DNA from 4 places in the Arthrobacter sp. efr-133-R2A-63 genome. Region 3 is predicted to be linked to each of the others. Evidence: riboswitches for the same ligand, from Rfam matches in the RefSeq annotation. Region 3 holds a riboswitch; each other region holds the start of a gene.
The links. Region 3 has a riboswitch for S-adenosylmethionine ahead of QRN45_RS02020 (aminotransferase class V-fold PLP-dependent enzyme). Riboswitches for the same ligand answer to the same signal wherever they lie in the genome.
Positions count from the first base shown of each region.

Region 1: another riboswitch for S-adenosylmethionine. It lies ahead of QRN45_RS14875 (DUF1737 domain-containing protein); the one in region 3 lies ahead of QRN45_RS02020 (aminotransferase class V-fold PLP-dependent enzyme).
Region 2: another riboswitch for S-adenosylmethionine. It lies ahead of metX (homoserine O-acetyltransferase MetX); the one in region 3 lies ahead of QRN45_RS02020 (aminotransferase class V-fold PLP-dependent enzyme).
Region 4: another riboswitch for S-adenosylmethionine. It lies ahead of QRN45_RS17435 (hypothetical protein); the one in region 3 lies ahead of QRN45_RS02020 (aminotransferase class V-fold PLP-dependent enzyme).

Region 1 covers NZ_JARVRG010000026.1:71,612-76,090, forward strand. The annotation lists gene QRN45_RS14865 (O-succinylhomoserine sulfhydrylase) at 1-601, opposite strand, end outside; gene QRN45_RS14870 (rhodanese-like domain-containing protein) at 602-1,012, opposite strand; gene QRN45_RS14875 (DUF1737 domain-containing protein) at 1,009-1,266, opposite strand; SAM riboswitch class IV at 1,277-1,389, opposite strand; gene QRN45_RS14880 (hypothetical protein) at 1,504-1,863, opposite strand; gene QRN45_RS14885 (Lrp/AsnC family transcriptional regulator) at 1,919-2,350, shown strand; gene ocd (ornithine cyclodeaminase) at 2,511-3,542, shown strand; gene QRN45_RS14895 (cupin domain-containing protein) at 3,695-4,249, opposite strand.
Region 2 covers NZ_JARVRG010000024.1:54,680-59,158, reverse strand. The annotation lists gene QRN45_RS12885 (alpha/beta hydrolase) at 1-121, opposite strand, end outside; gene QRN45_RS12880 (SGNH/GDSL hydrolase family protein) at 191-1,030, shown strand; gene QRN45_RS12875 (hypothetical protein) at 1,095-1,487, shown strand; gene metX (homoserine O-acetyltransferase MetX) at 1,506-2,627, opposite strand; SAM riboswitch class IV at 2,641-2,756, opposite strand; gene QRN45_RS12865 (bifunctional o-acetylhomoserine/o-acetylserine sulfhydrylase) at 2,917-4,233, opposite strand.
Region 3 covers NZ_JARVRG010000004.1:303,025-307,503, forward strand. The annotation lists gene QRN45_RS02010 (metal-dependent transcriptional regulator) at 1-169, opposite strand, end outside; gene QRN45_RS02015 (class I SAM-dependent methyltransferase) at 199-975, opposite strand; gene QRN45_RS02020 (aminotransferase class V-fold PLP-dependent enzyme) at 1,026-2,450, opposite strand; SAM riboswitch class IV at 2,486-2,598, opposite strand; gene hisN (histidinol-phosphatase) at 2,758-3,570, opposite strand; gene rsgA (ribosome small subunit-dependent GTPase A) at 3,630-4,479, opposite strand, start outside.
Region 4 covers NZ_JARVRG010000031.1:47,312-51,790, reverse strand. The annotation lists gene QRN45_RS17440 (sodium:solute symporter family protein) at 203-1,735, shown strand; SAM riboswitch class IV at 1,821-1,940, shown strand; gene QRN45_RS17435 (hypothetical protein) at 1,955-2,275, shown strand; gene QRN45_RS17430 (hypothetical protein) at 2,313-2,501, opposite strand; gene QRN45_RS17425 (VIT1/CCC1 transporter family protein) at 2,769-3,947, shown strand; gene QRN45_RS17420 (matrixin family metalloprotease) at 4,051-4,479, shown strand, end outside.

The sequences.
Region 1 (4,479 bases), on a different contig from region 3:
GATCGCCGCAGCGCTGCAGCAAGGGGGTGGCGAAGACGTTGTCGACGACGACCGTGGCGCCCGCCGCGTGGGCAAGCTCGCTCACCGCGGCAATGTCCACGATTTCCTGCATGGGGTTCGACGGCGACTCGAAGAACACCGCCGTTGTCGGCTCGGACAACGCGGCACGCCATTGGTCGAGGTCCGGCCCGTCGACGAAGACGGTCTCGACCCCCCAGCGCGGCAGGATCTCGTTGAGGATCACGAAGCAGGAACCGAAGAGCGAGCGGGCGGCAACCACGCGGTCACCAGCCGCCAGCAACGCACCGAGGGCGGTGAAGACAGCTGACATGCCCGACGCCGTCGCGAAGCACGCTTCGGTGCCCTCAAGCAGGCGGAGGCGCTCCTGGAAGGTGGCGACCGAAGGGTTGCCGTAACGGGAGTAGACGAAGCGTTCGTCCTCGCCTGTGAAGGCACGCTCGGCAGCCGCGGCGGACTGGTAGACGAAACCGGAGTTCAAGAAGACGGCTTCGGACGTTTCCTGGAAGTTGGTACGGTCAAGACCGCCGCGGACTGCCTGGGTGTCAGGGCTCCAGCTGGCGGCGTCAGGATTGAAAGTCACTTAGATATTCCCCAGGTTCGTCGGAAGTCCACGGTTTTTCCAGCCATTCACGGTTCGCTCGCCGTAGCGGTCCGGTTCGCCCTCAAAGCCCTCGAGGACGTTGTAGGCGGTGTATCCGGCCTGGGTTGCGGCGATCGCGGCCGCGATGGAGCGCTGGCCGGAGCGGCAGAGGAAGACGAGTTCCGTGCCGTCCCCCTCGGGAGCCTGTTGTGTCAGCTGTTCGATGAAGCGGGTGTTGGGGATGCCGCCGGCCAGGTTCCACTGGATGAACAAGGGATCGTTTTCGGTGGCTTTGGTGTCCGGGATCCCGATGTGTGCCCACTCGCCTTCGGTGCGGACGTCCACCAAGATGGCGCCCTGCTCGAGCTTGGCCCAGGCGTCGTGCGGGCTGAGGTCGCCTGCGTAGCTCATGCGTGGCCCTCGCCGTCGAACTCTTCATCAAGCTGATCCACCGCATTGGCGACGGCGGCATCCGCGCTCGCGATCGCCGCGGGCAGGACGATGGCTTGTGCCACAATCACGTCCTTGCCGTTGAAAGTCGCGGCCGGGCTGCCGTGCAACACGTATCCCTCTGCGAGGGCGGTGGAGATCCGCTCGCAGAATTCCTTGGTGTCAGGGCCCGTGATGAGACGGTAGGAGAGTTTTTCCTCGGTGGGTTCAGGCATTGGTGCTCCTCAGTCACGCTTGCAGTTCGAAAGTGTCGATACGCCGAGTAGTCACCTGAGGCACCCCGCCGGAGAGAGGGTTGCCGACCAGCAAGTCAGGGCTTCGCGCTGGTGCTCATTACTCAAGAAGAAAAATAACACCCACGACGGCGGCCCGCATCACCGGCCGTCGTCATGTTCCGTAACCGGGGGGCGGCCGGTGGGGAGCCGGCGGGTGGGGCCACGCTGGCGCGGACCCTAGGCTTCGGTTTCTGTAGGCAGCGGGTCCAGGCTTGCCTGGACCCGGGGTGAAACGGCATCAAAGCGCGATGCTACTCCTGTGGGGGAGTGATGAAACGTGGAACCTTGATGCTTCCGGATTTCCAGCAACTCGTGCACGGATATCCCGGTGGCCGTGGCGAGTGCGTGCAGCGAGAGGCTGTTGTGATGAGCCAGGGCAAAAACCACGCCAGACAGCGCTTCGAAACCTTCTGTCTCGTAGATTTCCTTTATCAAGTTGGACATGCCGTTCGCATCATCGATTGATCCCGCTGACGCACCGGTTGCCATGGCCGTCAGCGACCACGCAGCAGAGTCGGGGCTGATGTAGATGCTCATGTCGATACCCTACGGACTCAGGCCCACTTGGGGAATGGGCGATACGTTTATCTTTATGGCAGCACTCACCGACCTTGACCGCCAGCTCCTCTCCGCCCTCAGGGAGGACGGCCGGGCATCTGTCGCGAGCCTCGCGCGCCAGCTGGGCGTCGCCAGGGCCACCGTGAACAGCCGGCTCGAGCGCCTGGTCTCCTCCGGAACGATCGTTGGCTTCACCGCGAGGGTGCGCGACGAAGTCGATCCACTTGCGATCCGGGCTATTGCGCTCATTGCCGTGGAAGGAAGGTCGGCCGACAGGGTCATTCGCCAGCTGAGGGGGCTCCCCGAGATTTGGGCACTGCACACCACGAATGGCGGCTGGGACCTCGTGGCTGAGCTGCGCACGGAAAGCCTCAGCGACTTTGACCAAGTGCTGGGCAGGATCCGCGGGATCGAGGGGATCGTCAATAGCGAGACAAGCCTGCTGCTCAGCTCCGTCCTGCGGTAGCCGGTTGCTTGGCGGCGACAAACCTCATGAGCATTATGTTCGAAAGGACTCGTCATTTTGTGCATTTTTTCAATGAAAAGTACATACTTTGGCAATTGCGGATGCATATCGCCGCTCCGTAGCCTCATAGCAACAATGCTCATGAGGGAAAGGAGCGCACATGACGCGCTTTGTCGATGTCCGCAATATGGTCCGCTGGACGGCCGGGCGAGGCCCGGAAACCATCATTTCGGAGATGATTCAGTACTTGGAAGACGACTTCCGGCGATGGGAATCTTTTGACAAGACCCCGCGGGTGGCGAGTCACACCGCGTTTGGCGTCATCGAGCTGATGCCCACCAGTGACCAGGAAACATACGGCTTCAAGTACGTCAATGGACACCCTTCGAATCCAGCGCGCGGCTTCCAGACTGTGACAGCCTTCGGTGTCCTGTCCGATGTCCATAACGGCTACCCGACGTTCCTCGCGGAGATGACAGTGCTGACGGCGCTGCGGACGGCGGCCACGTCCGGCATGGTCGCCAAGAAACTTGCGCGCCCCGATGCACGGGTCATGGCGATGATCGGAACCGGAACCCAGTCGGAGTTCCAAGCGCTGGCCTTCCGGGCAGCCCTGGGCATCAACACTGTCAGGATCTGGGACACTGATCCGGCTGCGATGGAGAAGTTCGTCAGGAACATGGCTCCCCTCGGCTTCGACATCACCATCGCGGGCTCGGCGGCCCACGCAGTGGAAGACGCCGACGTCATCACCACGTGCACCGCGGACAAGGCCAACGCCACCATCCTGACTGCAGACCAGGTTTCTCCGGGCGTTCACATCAACGCGATCGGCGGCGATTGCCCAGGAAAGACCGAACTCGACGCTGCCATCCTGGACCTCGGCGACGTCTTTGTGGAATACGATCCCCAGACGCGGATTGAAGGCGAGATCCAGCAAATGTCCGCCGATTTTCCCGTCACCGAGTTCTGGCAAGTCCTTGGCGGTCATGCGCCGGGCCGGACCTCCAGGCACCAGATCACGGTATTCGATTCCGTGGGCTTCGCGATCGAGGACTTTTCCGCCTTGCGGTATCTCCGCGACGCCGTCGAGGGTTCGGAATTCTTCGAGGAGATCGACCTCGTCGCGAACCCCGACGACCCCAAGGACCTCTTCGGCTTGGTGCGCGCGCTCTCTCCGGTCGGATCCTGAGAAGCCCAACTGACTCGCATTTGTTGTCGTTTAGGGCGCTCTAAACGACAACAACTGCGAGTCAGTTGGGGAGGGAGAAGCCTGGTGCGCCGGCCCCAGAACCGGCGCACCAGACGTTTTTCCCGGCCAGACTGCCAGCCCGGCAGCCCGGGCTATTCCGCCGCCAGTCGCAGGATCAGCTCAGCATGCCCGGGGAACCTCATGACGAGCGACTCGATGTCCCGTGCCGTTGGTTTCGCGGAGTCAGACCTCTCGTATCCGGGTGAGACGCTGCAGCTGACCAAGGCGAACCCTGGACCGGCCAACTCGGCACCGAACCAGGTGGAGCCCGGGGCAACTCCTTGCAGCGTCTCGCCTGCCTCCGGATCCGGCCCTAACACGGTCTCGGTATAGCCAAAGTCCTGGTGTCCAAGCTCCCGGGAGAAGACGTGCAGCCTGATGGGCGTCCCCAGGTGGAAGAACCACAATTCGTCCTGCTTCAGGGCGTGCAACTGGAGGACTTCTCCTGATTGCAGCAAGTACCAGTTGGAACTGTAGAGCGGATGATCGACGCCGAAGCGCGGAGGCAGCGCCGATCCCGCGATGTCCTCGTTGCTCACGAGCGCCGGCGCGAACCAGCCGCCCACGAGAGCGGGGGACATGTCCAGCCGTTTGATCCAGTCCTCGGCGGCGGCAATCACGTGACCGGATCCTTCAGTGAGAAGCATGCCGGGAGGCCGATGGTCTTGTTGGGATCCTGGGGTCCGGGCGTGGGAAAACCGTGATTGAAATTCCAGGACGAAGAAACTGCGCTCATCATGATGCCCTCCATCAACTGTGCTGATTCCACGGCACCGTGAAACCAGGTGCCCGCCGGGCCGAGAGCCAGATCACCCTTCCCCAGCAGAGGTCACGGGACTAGTTAACTACTGCCGCCATGGCGGCACAATAGCGTTCG
Region 2 (4,479 bases), on a different contig from region 3:
AGAGGTCCTGCTCGTTGGATCCATAACCGTGCAGAAGGACCAGCAACGGCTTTCCAGCCCGCTCTTCCTCTTCGTGGGACCACAAAACGACCGGGGCAGGAAAGGCGGAAGCTTGACTCATGGGACTATTCTTGCAGTTACCGATGAGTAACAAGCTACGGGCGCGTAGCGACGCAGCAAGAGGCAGGATATGGACGTGAGTGACACTGATTCCACGGTGGCAAAGTCGGACGAGCGGATTCATCCGTGGACCCGCTACGTGGCGCTAGGTGATTCCTTTACCGAAGGCATCGGCGACCCCGAGCCCAACAACCCCGGAGCACATCGCGGCTGGGCCGACCGCGTCGCCGAGGAACTGAGCCGGGGACACCGCGACTTCGCCTACGCCAACCTCGCCATCCGCGGGCGCTTGCTGCAGCAAATCCTCGACGAACAACTTGGCCCGTGCATGGACCTCAAGCCGGATCTCGTGAGCATCTCCGCAGGCGGCAACGACCTCATCCGTCCCGGCGGCGATCCCGACGCCTTGGCCGAAAAACTCGATGCCGCAGTGCAGACCCTGAGTTCCGACGGCGCCACGGTGGTTCTCTTCAACGGTCCGGACACCGCGTCATCGGTCCTCGGCCGGATCCGCGGCAAGGTGGCCATCTACAACGAAAACCTCCGCACCGTGGCCGCCCGCCACGATGCCGTGGTGGCTGACATGTGGTCCTTGAGGCAGCTTTCCAACTCCCAGATGTGGGACGAAGACCGCCTCCATTTCTCGCCGCTCGGCCATCACACCATCGCCGCGATGGTCCTCGACTCACTGAATGTGCCGCACAACCTTGAGCCGCTCTACCCCAAGCCGCTCCCCCAGCGCAGTTGGCGCCAAGCCAGGTCTGGCGACCTCGTCTGGGCACGCGAATATTTTGTCCCGTGGGTCATCCGCCGGATCAGGCACCGCTCCTCCGGTGACGGGATCCTGCCGAAACGCCCGACGCCGGGACCCGTCTTCGGTCCTGCTGACACCTTCCTGCCCGGGAGCTGAACGAACCGCGAGGTTAGTCACAGGGAGCGGGGCTAAGCTGGTGAAAGACAGGGAGGCCTCCGCCGTGAACAATCTGATCTTCTGGATCATCGTCTGCTCTTGGCTGATTCCCATGGGGATCCGCATGTACAACCGGTCGCGCCAGCGCAGGATCCAGGACTTCCCTCCGCAGAATTACCCCGGGCAGCCCTATCCTCCGCAGCACAACCCCGTCGGATACCCGGAGCAACCCCCGGTGGTCATCCCGGCTGAGCCGCAACCCCCGATGGCGACGCCCGCGCGGCAGGCCGTTCCGCCGTCGTGGGCTACTCCGCAAGCGAGCGGCGCTCCCCAGCCGAACAGCGCGCCCCAAGGCTACCGTGCACGGAAACTGGCCGAGCTGGACCAGGAGTACAGCGACGGGAAAATCGCCATGGAGGATTACATGAAGCTCCGCCAGGAGATCATGAACGGCTGATTCAGCCGAAGAGGCGCGCTAGCCGAAGAATGCCTCGCGCAGTTGGGGGCCGAGCTGGCCGATCTCGGTGAGGAAACCGTCGTGCCCGATCGGCGCCTCGATGACATGAACCGGGACCTCTCCGGGCAAGGCCTTGGCAAGCTCGCGGGATTGCTCCGGGAAATAGAGCCGGTCCGAGTCCACCGAGGCCACGAAGAACGTCGCCGTGGCCACGGACAACGCATCCTCCAACGAGCCCCGGCCGCGCGTGATGTCGTGGCTCATGAGCGCTTCGGTAATGGCGATGTAGCTATTGGCGTCGAAGCGCTGGACCAGCTTGCTCCCCTGGTGGTCCAGGTAGCTCTCCACCTGGTAGCGGCCCCGGTCCCCCAACGCGGCAGCCTGGAGGGGTGCCTCGCCGCCCTGGGCGTTCCGGCCGAAGCGGAAGTCCAGCTCGTCTGCCGAGCGATAGGTGATGTGGGCAATCCGCCGGGCAAGGGCCAGACCCGCTTCGGGGGCGGCCTGTCCGTAGTAGTCTCCGCCGTTGAAGTCGGCGTCCTGCCGGATGGCGAGCGTCTGGGCCTGTGCGAACGCGATCTGCTCGGCGGTGCTGTACGCCCCGATGGAGATCACGGCGCATCGCTTGACGCGGTCCGGATAGCCGACGGCCCATTCCAGTGCACGGGCACCGCCCATGGACCCGCCCACGACGGTGTGCCAGCTGTGGATCCCCAAGGCGTCAGCCAGCCTGGCCTCGGCCACCGTGCTGTCCCGCAGGGTCACGAGCGGGAAGCGGGAGCCCCACGGCTTGCCGTCAGGAGCGCTCGACGACGGCCCCGTGCTGCCGTAGCAGCCCCCCACAATGTTGACGGAGACCACGAAGTAGCGGTCCGTGTCGATGGTGGCGCCGGGACCCACAAGCTGCTCCCACCAGCCGTCTTCGTCGCTTTCGCCACGGGCCACATGGGTGCTGCCGGTCAATGCATGTTCCACCAGGACAGCGTTGGAAGCGTCTGCGTTGAGCCGCCCCCACGTCTCGTACGCAAGGACGACGTCCGGGAGGGAACCTCCGGCCTCCAGCTCGAGTCCGCCCACGGAAACATACTTGAGGGTTCCGTCCTGGGTACCGGAAAGGGGTATGGCTGTTGCAGCAATTGTCATTCGTTGACACCTCACATCGCGCTTGCCCGCCGCCAACACAGCGAAGGGCCAGGTCTTCACCCGGGGCACCCCACCGCGAATGGAGGGTTGCCGGCCAGCAAGCCGGGGCTGTCGCTGGCACTCATGACCTATAGGAAGAGTCTAGGAAAACCGGACCCCTTCTGACGAAGATTATGACATCTTTGTGACACTTGGCCGCGTTTTGTTCACGAAGGGGTGGCTGGGAAGGCTGGCCGGCGAAGATTCATCTTGCGTCGCCGGCCAGCCTCGTACGCCCTCCGGGCCCGTGCTAGGCGCTCTTGGCTGCCCGGAATCCCGACTCGAGGTCCGCGAGGATGTCGTCGATGTGCTCGATTCCGACGGACAGCCGCACCAGGCCAGGGGTCACTCCCGCAACGGCCTGCTGTTCCGGCGTCAGCTGGCTGTGCGTCGTCGACGCCGGGTGGATGACCAAGGACCGGACGTCGCCGATGTTGGCCACGTGCGAATGCAGTTCCAGGGCGTCCACGAAGCGCTTGCCCGCCTCGACCCCGCCGTTGATGGTGAAGGACACCACGGCGCCGGTGCCCCTGGGGCCGTACTTCCGGCCCCGTTCGAACCACGGGCTGGAAGGCAGCCCCGCGTACGCCACCGATTCGACGTCGTCGCGCCCTTCGAGCCATTGCGCCACCTTGGTGGCGTTGTCCACGTGGCGCTCCACCCGCAGGCTGAGGGTTTCGATTCCCTGGGAGATCAGGAAAGCGTTGAACGGGGAAACCGCCGAGCCGAGGTCGCGCAGGAGCTGGACCCGGGCTTTGAGGATGTAGGAGAGGTTCGCGCCGAGGGCCCCGTCCTTGCCGAGGTCGCGGGCATAGACCAGGCCGTTGTAGCTGGGGTCCGGGGTGTTGAAGCCGGGGAACCGCTCAGGGTCCTTGCCGAAATCGAAGTTGCCGGAGTCCACGATGACACCGGCAATGGCGGAGCCGTGCCCGCCCAGGTACTTGGTGGCCGAATGCACCACAATGTCCGCTCCCCACTCGATGGGCCGGATCAGGTAGGGCGTGGCGAGGGTGTTGTCCACGACGAGCGGGACTCCCGCCTCGTGCGCGATGCGGGAGACACCCTCGATGTCCAAGACGTCCTGCCGGGGGTTGGAGACGACTTCGGCGAAGAACAGCTTGGTGTTTGGCTGCACCGCGTCCCGCCAGTGGTCCAGGTTGTCCGGATCCTCGACGAAGGTGACCGAGATGCCGAATTTCTTCAGTGTATGGGCCAGCAGGTTGTACGTGCCGCCGTAGAGGCTCGGGCTGGCGACCACGTGGTCACCGGCCTCGGCCACGTTGAGGATGGCGAAGGTTTCCGCGGCCTGGCCGGAGCTCAGCAGGAGCGCAGCCAAGCCACCCTCCAAGCTCGCTATGCGCTGCTCCACGGCATCCTGCGTGGGGTTGCCGATCCGGGTGTAGATGGGCGCCAGTTCGGCCAGTGCAAAGCGGTTGGCCGCGCTTTCCGCGCTGGGAAAGACGAACGAGGTGGTCTGGTAGATGGGGAGGGCGCGGGCGCCGGTGGCGGCGTCCGGCTCCTGGCCGGCGTGGATTTGGCGCGTTTCGAATGACCATCCTTGGGACATGCGGACTCCTGGTTGTCTGGGCTCTTGCCGTGCGTCAGCCTGCCGGGCTGAAGGGTTCAGCATGCCGGCGAGCGGTTGCCGTCAGTCTAGGGAGGGTATTGCGGGCTCCGGAAGCTTTGTGACGAACGCAGAAGTTTTCTGTCCCGGCGCGTCCTGAAGTGACCCTGAGCGGCCTTTTCGATACATCCCACCTTGGTTAGGCTTGACTTAGCTGAGAGCTCCATCACAAAGTGCCAAGATGAAGCC
Region 3 (4,479 bases):
CCAGGCCTTGGTCCTTGAGCTTGCGGACCATCTCCGAGACGGAGGAGTTGGCGACACCGAGCCGCTGCGCGAGCTGTGAGGACGTGATGGGTTTGTCCTGCCACTCCGTAAAGGAGTAGATGACCTTGACGTAGTCCTCGATGGAGGAGGAGGGCGCACTGGTCTTCACGGTTCCAAGCCTATCGTGTGCCGGCGGCATCAGGCTTTGCGCGCCCGCCAGCTCTGCGTGAGATAGGGCAGGGGGATGACCTTGTCCTCTGCATGGCCCAGATGTTCGAAGAGATACCACCGGAGATTGCCCATGACCTTCGCCCGGGTGGCATCGTTCGCCCTGAGATAATAGCTGCGCGACTTCACGAGTTCGAGGATGTCTGCCGGAGCCAAGGGATCCTCCCAGCGCGTGACGTGGTTTTCGAGGCCGGTGAACTCGGGGCCCACCACAGGCCGGAAGTCCGGTTTGTGGACATCGCCGGCATGCATGATGCGGGACAGGCGATGGACCCAGGGCACCGAAGTGTCCAATTGGTTCCAGATCAAGCCGATGACGCCGTGGGGTCGGAGGATCCGGGCGATCTCAGTGCTCGCGGCGAGCGGATCGCACCAGTGCCAGGCTTGGGCAACGCTGACGACGTCGAATGCTGAGTCCGCCAGCCCGGTTGCCTCTGCCGTGCCCTCCAGGGCGATCACCTGTGGATACGCTGTGCGCAGCTGGGTGAGCATGTCCGTGGAGGGGTCCACTGCCGACACTGCCAGCCCCCGCTCGACGAGCAGCGAGGTGAACTTTCCGGTGCCTGCGCCGATGTCTGCCGCGTCCCGAGCCCCCTCCGGCAGCAGCCAGTCAGCTGAGTCCGCCGGGTAGCCCGGCCGGACCCGCTCATAGTGTTCTCCGCCGTCCTGGAAACTCCGACCGAGTTCGAGTCGGCGTTCCTGATAAAGCTTGGGGCCGGCTGAGGTGCCTTTGGGTCGCGGGGCCACGCGGGGACTCCTTCGTAGGACAGGAAAAATACCCTACGAATCTATCGCAATCAGTCGGTGCTGCAGGGTGCGGCGCCTGCGGTCCCGGGAGTATTGGGAGCCCACTCCGGGTAGCTGCGGTGATCGTTCGCGGGCACCCAACGGCCGGCATCCACCACGTAGTCCCAGCCGAGGCCGTTGCTTTTGAGGGCCTGGATGCCCGCGATGAGCCGGGTGGCGTCTTCCAAACGCGACCCCACGCCGAAGCTGGCTCGCAGCGATCCGGAGGGAAGGCCAAGGCGCTTGAGCAGGGGGTGGGCGCAAAAGCGTCCGTCCCGCAGGCCGATGCCGTGCTCGGCCGCGAGATAGGCCGCGACGAGTCCGGCGTCGTAGCCCTGGAGCGAGAAGTTCACGACGCCGATCGTGTCCTGGGGATCCGTGTCGCTGAAGATCTGGTGCACGGTCACGCCGTCGATTTGCTTGAGGCCCTCGACCAGGTGCGAGCGGATGGCGGCCTCGTGGGCGTGCCATTCTTCGTGGTCGAGGCTGGCAATGACCTGTGTGGCCCGGGCCAGGGTGGCCGCGCCGAGCACGTTCGGAGAGCCCCCTTCGTGCCTTGCCGGCCCCGTGGCCCAGCTGACGGAATCAAGGCGTGCCTCGCGGACGGCGCCGCCTCCTGCCAGGTGCGGTGTGCCGGCGTCGAGCCAGTCGGGGCGCCCCACCAGGACGCCGGCACCGAACGGTGCATAGAGCTTGTGCCCCGAGAAGACCAGGTAGTCCACCTCCGCGGCGGCGATATCGATCCGGCGATGAGGGGCGAGTTGCGCCGCGTCCACCACGATCCGCGCCCCGAATTCGTGGGCCAAGGCTGCGAGGTCCTTGATGGGCAGGATCTCGCCGGTCACGTTCGACGCGCCGGTGACCGCCAGAAGGCTGACGCCACCCTGGGAGAGTGCCGTGCGGACAGCGGCAACAGTCTCGGACAATGTTCCGGCGGCAACGATGCTGCGATGGGGGACACCTTGCCATGGGAGCAGATTGGCGTGGTGCTCGATGTCCAGGTACAGGACTTCGCCGGTATGCCTTCCGTCCTCAACCGGCAAGCAACCCGCCAGCAGGTTGAGGGAATCGGTGGTGTTGCGCGTGAAAATGACGGAATCGTCCGGCCTGCCGCCAACGAAGTCACGGACGATGTTACGGGCGTTCTCGTAGACCGAGGTGCTGATTTGCGAGGCATAGCCGGCGCCGCGGTGGACGCTCGCATAGTACGGCAGGATTTCGTTGAGGTATGCGGAGACCACGGTCAGTGCAGGCGCGGAAGCGCCGTAGTCGAGGTTTGCGTAGCGGATCTGGCCGCCCTGGATCAAGGGCGCCTGCAGCTCCGCTCCAGTGACGGCGGCCAATGGGCGCGATGCCGGAGTCCGGGACTCACCGTGCCGCTGCGCAGGATCATGGTGCTGCGAAAGAGCCGTGGAAGAAATTGTGGCTGTGCTCATGGGACCTCACTCAAGAGGGACCCCTGCGTGCAGGGGGTCCGCGCTTGCCGCATCCGTTCCGGACCGGCCCGGTCGTCACCCGGGGCACCCCGCCGCGATGGAGGGTTGCCGGCCAGCAAACCGGGGTTTCGCGCTGGCACTCGTGACCTGTAAAGAGAGTAGGACACCGGCAAGGCCGGTTCCAATGTGACCGCGATTGTTAAGCGGATTGTTACACCGCCCGAAAAATGTGCCTTCCGCCGAAGAAAAAGCAGCGGACGCCCCGGAAAGGGGGCGTCCGCCGTCGTTTGTTCAGTGAATGGGCGGATTAGAGGAGGTCGTCGAGTTCGGGGTTGAGCCTCTTGAGGACCTCGGAGTGCAGGATCGAGTTAGTGGCGACGGCGTTTCCGCCGAAGGGGCCATCCGCGCCATCCAGGGACGTGAAGCGTCCGCCGGCCTCGGTCACGATCGGCACCAAGGCGGCCATGTCGTAGACCTGGAGTTCCGGTTCGGCGGCGATGTCCACGGCGCCCTCGGCCACGAGGCAGTAGGACCAGAAATCCCCGTACGCACGGCTGCGCCAGACATCGTTCTCGAGGCCCAGGAAGTTGTCCAGCTTCCCGTGCTGCTTCCACTCGGAAAGCTCGGAGTAGGAGAGCGAGGCGTCTTCGAGCCGGGACACGTTGGAAACTTTCAAGCGGGTGGCCGCGGCCAGCGACCGGCCCATGTAGGCGCCCGAGCCCTTGGCCGCCCACCAACGCTTGCCGAGCGCCGGAGCGCTCACGAGCCCCACCACTACCTCGCCCTCGTCCACGAGGGCGATCAGCGTTGCCCAGACGGGTACGCCACGCACGAAGTTCTTGGTCCCGTCGATGGGATCGATGATCCAACGCCTCGAGCCGTGGCCCGTGCTGCCGAATTCCTCCCCGAGGACGGCGTCACGGGGGCGGGAACGGGAAAGCTGCCCGCGGATCGCTTCCTCGGCGGCTTTGTCGGCATCGGTGACGGGGCTCAGGTCGGGTTTGGTCTCCACCTGAAGGTCCAGCGCCTTGAACCGCTCCATTGTCAGGGAATCGACGGAGTCGGCCAGGACATGTGCCAGCCGCAGGTCGTCGTTGTAGCTCGAATCGGGTTGGGTCATGGTTCCAAACTACCGTCTCTTCGCCGGTGAGCCGGGGAGGTAGGACGGCAGCGGCGCAGTTAGTTGACTGTACCCAGTTCCTTGGTTTCCTGTGCTTCCATGCGCGGGTCCGCGCCGAGGAGCCGGCGCAACGATGCCAAACGGGCCGGGCCCGACTCGCCAGCGTGGCCATCGGCGACCCACGAATCCAGGCCGCACCGAACAGCGTTGGCATCGTGCTTGCAGCCCCGCTCGCACATTTCGGTCCCGGGTTCGAGGTCCGGGAAGGCATGCAGGATGCGGTCCGGGTTCACGTGGGCGAGGCCGAAGGAACGGATGCCGGGCGTATCGATGATCCAGCTTCCGCCGGGGGCGTCGCTGAGCTTCAGGGCAAGGGCAGACGACGAGGTGTGCCGTCCGCGCCCCGTCACCGCGTTGACCCCGCCGGTGGCGCGCTCGGCACCGGTCAGGGCATTCACCATGGTGGATTTCCCGACGCCGGAATGGCCCAGGAGCACGGTGACCTTGCCGTCGAGGTAGTCCCGCAGCTGGCCGACGGCGTCACTGTCGAGGCGTGCCGACAAACCGTCGTCCGAACGGGCGTCGATGCCGGAGGCGCCTGCGTCGGCCGTCCGGCTGATGATGATGGGAAAGCCAAGGCTCACGTAGTTGGCGAGCAGTTCCGTCGGATCCTTGACATCCGCTTTGGTGACGAGCAGCAGCGGCTCGATTCCGGCGTCGTACGCTGCCACGAGGGCACGGTCGATGAATCCGGTACGGGGTTCCGGGTTGGCGGCCGCCACCACCACCACGAGCTGGTCGGCGTTGGCGACGACGGCGCGTTCGATCGGATCGGTGTCGTCGGCACTTCGACGCAGGAGTGTCTTGCGCACCTCGACCCGCACGAGGCGGGCGAGGGTGTCCGGGGCT
Region 4 (4,479 bases), on a different contig from region 3:
CGTCCGCTGGGCGAGACGGCATCTTGACTGTTACTCGCATCACTACGTATCCTCATAGGCAACAAGTGTTGTTTGTGAGGCATACATCACAGACTACTCTCCCCAATCACCAGCGCAGAGACCTTCCGCAACCCCGCACGAAACCCCGCGGACCGGCGTCGGAATCCCCCAGAGCTCTGCGCATCACTTTCAGGAGCCAACCGTGGACTCTTCGTTCATCAATATTGCGATCGTGGTGGTGTATTTGCTCGCCATGCTGGCCTTCGGCTGGTGGGGCAAGTCGCGCACCAAGAACAACAGCGACTTCCTGGTGGCAGGGCGCCGCCTCGGTCCGATGCTCTACACCGGTACCATGGCCGCCGTCGTCCTCGGTGGCGCATCGACGGTTGGCGGCGTCGGCCTCGGCTACAAGTTCGGCGTTTCCGGCATGTGGCTGGTGGTCGCGATCGGTTCGGGTGTCCTCCTCCTGAGCCTGCTGTTCGCCGGCACCATCCAGCGGTTGAAGATCTACACGGTTTCCCAGATGCTGAGCCTGCGTTACGGCCAGCGTGCCACGCAGACCTCCGGCATCGTCATGCTGGCCTACACCCTCATGCTGTGCGCCACGTCCACGGGCGCCTACGCCACCATCTTCGTTGTCCTCTTCGGCTGGGAGCGCTGGCTCGCCATCGCCGTCGGCGGCGCCATCGTCCTGGTCTACTCCACCATCGGCGGCATGTGGTCCATCACCCTCGCCGACCAGGTGCAGTTCATCATCAAGACCGTGGGCATCTTCTTCCTCATGCTCCCGTTCGTCCTCAACGCGGCAGGCGGTTTCGAAGGCATCCGTGCCCGTGTTGACGCCAGCTTCTTCCAGTTGGACGGCATCGGGGCTCAGACCATCATCACGTACTTCGTGGTCTACACCCTTGGCCTGCTGATCGGCCAGGACATCTGGCAGCGCGTCTTCACCGCCAAGACCCCCAAGGTGGCCCGATGGGGCGGCGCCACCGCCGGCATCTACTGCGTCCTGTACGGCGTGGCCGGCGCCCTGATCGGCCTGGCTGCCCGGGTGGCCCTGCCGAACATCGATGTCAAGGCCCTTGGCAAGGACGTCGTCTACGCCGAGGTAGCCACGCACATCCTGCCGATCGGCATCGGCGGCCTTGTCATGGCCGCAGCAGTCGCCGCCATGATGTCCACAGCGTCCGGAGCCCTCATCGCCGCGGCCACCGTTGCCCGCGCCGACGTGGTCCCGTTCGTGGCCAGCTGGTTCGGCAAGACGATCAACACCAACGACACCGAAAATCCCGAGCATGACGTCAAGGCCAACCGCTACTGGGTCCTTGGCCTGGGCATCGTTGCAGTGTTGATCTCCATGGCGGCGCAAGACGTCGTGGTGGCCCTGACCATCGCCTACGACATCCTGGTAGGTGGCCTGCTGGTTGCCATCCTGGGCGGCTTGGTCTGGAAGCGCGGCACGGGTATTGCCGCAGCCTGGTCCATGGCAGTCGGGTCTGTACTGACCCTTGCCTTGCTGATCGCCTACGCCACGGGAATCATCCCCAGCGAAGACGGCGTCTACGCAAACGATCCGATCTACTGGGGCCTCGGCGCCTCGTTCGCCGTCTATTTCGTGGTCTCCCTCCTCACGCCGCCCACCGAGCCGGCCGTCCGCGAAGCCTGGGAACGCCGCGTTGCCGGAACGGCCGCGGAGGAACTCCCGCTGGAGGCCCACCCGGTGGCCACCCACTAGGTTTCACAAAACCAGGTACGACGGCGGCGCCGCGCTTTCTCCTTCGAGAGGTGCGGCGCCGCCGTCGCATGTACAGTAGGAACAGCTTCAAGAGATGTGGCGCCAAGCTCCGACTTGCCACACGCCAACCCCATGTTCACGGGTGGTTCGGATGAAGAAGCGGCCCGGTTCGGACCAGAGACAACCGAACGGGCAAGAGCAACTCCATAGGAGAAGGCCATGCCTTTCGAAAACGGCGCCACCGCCACAGCCGACCGCACTATCCAGTCCAGCGCCCTCTTCTTGCCCCGCCCCCGTCGGGTGGACGAGTTCGTCCGGGTGATTCCCGGCGTCGACCTCTCCCAAGGCTCCATCACGTTCGTGGTGGACGGAAACCTGGAACGCTATTGGCATCATGAGCCGCGGCTCATCACCGAAGCACTCTCAAAAGCGGTTCAGCCCGCCCGCTGGTTCCCGGCCACACGGAAACTTACGCTCACGGTTGCGGCAACCGGGCACCGTGCGGGCGTGCAGAAGCACTTCATCCTGAGCGCGTTCTAGCAAGCGCTTTTTAGCGGCCAAGTTCAGCGAGTCGGCGCTATTCGATCTCTTCGGCCTCTCGGTGTTCCTCGGCGTCGAGCGGGACCACCCGTTCGTCGTCGTCCAGGACCTCGGATTCTTCCTCCCAGTCCTCGTCCACCTCCAGGTCTTCGCTGTAGTCATAGGCGGGATCGGCCTCGACCGTGGGACGGTCCGGGTGGCGGGCGTGGGTCTCGGTGCTGTCCATGGTGCAACCTCCGTTCGACGTGCCGCTGAGCCCATCGCACAGGCACGTGAGGCAGCCGATCCAACGCCACCCCGCCAATTCGTGGACCCTGTCCATCCATCCCAGCACTGCCCCCTGCGGCGGTCAAGGCCTCCGGCGAGCCTCCCGGTTTTTGAGGCGCGCCTAAAAAGTCCAGTGAGGATTGCCAGCCGAAAAACCGCGGAAATTGGCGATAAAGTGGAGCTGCAATGAGGCGATGAAGCCCGCCCCAGCAACCCAGGAGTCCCGGTGCACCCCCGCACAAAACCCTCGCATTCAGACAACTCGCATCCAGACAATCCGCAGGACTCAAGCAGTCCCTCCCAAGACGCAGCAGCCCCCAAGACTCCCCCGTCGTCGTCGGACATCAAGCGCTGGCGGCAGTACTTGGCCGACGAACGTGCCGAAGCCGCCGTGTACCGCCAACTGGCTCAGCGACGCGACGGCGAGGAGCGCGATATCCTTTTGGCCCTCGCAGAGGCCGAGGGCCGCCATGAGGCACACTGGCTCAAGCTCCTCGGCCAACACGCCGGCATGCCGAAGGCGGCCTCCGTTCGGAGCCAAATGCTCGGCTTCCTGGCCCGGAATTTCGGATCGGTGTTCGTGCTGGCCCTCGCCCAACGGGCTGAAGGACGCTCGCCGTACGCGAAGGATCCGGCAGCAACCCGCGCCATGGCGGCTGACGAACAGATCCACGAAGAAGTAGTCCGCGGCCTGGCGACCCGCGGCCGCAACAGGTTGTCCGGTACCTTCCGCGCTGCCGTCTTCGGCGCCAACGATGGCCTGGTCAGCAACCTTTCCCTCGTGATGGGCATGGCGGCCACCGGAGTTCCCGCAACCGTGGTCCTGTTCAGCGGCATCGCCGGACTGCTGGCGGGCGCACTGTCCATGGGAGCGGGCGAGTATGTCTCTGTCCGCTCCCAGCTCGAGCTCCTCAAGGCCACCCGCCCCACCCAGGCCACGCTGACCGCAGCCCCGGCCCTGGACATCGAGCACAATGAGCTGGTGCTGGTGTACCTAGCCAGGGGCATGTCCCGCGAATCCGCCGAACACCGGGCCGCCGAGCGCATGGGCCTCTACAGCTGCGACTGCGATCCAAGCCTTTCGCTCCACCCCGAAGTGGAAGAAACCGTCAATGAGCACGAGGCCGTTGGCTCCGCATGGGGCGCCGCGATCTCGAGCTTCTGCTTCTTCGCTTCGGGCGCCATCGTGCCCATCCTGCCGTTCATCTTCGGCATGACGGGCTTCTCGGCACTTGCCGTGGCCGGTACGCTGGTGGGCATCGCGCTTCTGTCGACGGGCGCCGTCGTCGGCTTGCTGTCCGGAACCTCGCCGCTGACCCGTGGTCTCCGGCAGCTCGCCATCGGACTCGGTGCGGCTGCGGCCACGTATGGGCTGGGCCTCGTCTTCGGCGCTGTCATCGGTTAGCAGCGCCGGCCCGCCGGGGCGGCGGGATCAAGGATTTGGGGGAGACTTGCATTCAAACTACGGGTACGACGGCGGCCCGCGGCCCAAGCGCGCCAGTACCGCGCTGGCGCTGTTCCGAAACTTGATGGTGGTGGCGGCGGTTGCTGCCGTGGCCGTGCTTGTCAGTGGCTTCCTTCGCGGCGATCCCGGCTTCACAGGGCTCCTTCCCAAGCTGGCTCCTTCTGTCCAGGCCACGGCAAGCAGCCCCGGGCCGGCGGCCTCCGGGCAGGGGCCACAAAAAGCCGCCCGGGCGCCGGATACCCCGCCCCCTGGCCTGGAAGAAGCCGGGCACCCGCTCGGCTCCCCTGCAAAACCTGCCGTGGCCAGCAGTTCCTACAAGTTTCTGGCCACCAACGCCGACGGCACGCCCGTGGGTTACTCCCCGTGCCGGCCATTGCACTATGTGGTCAACGCAGCCCTTGCCCCGGCGGGATCCGAGGGGCTCATCGCCGACGCGATCGCCAAGATCGCTGCCGCCACGGGCCTGACTTTC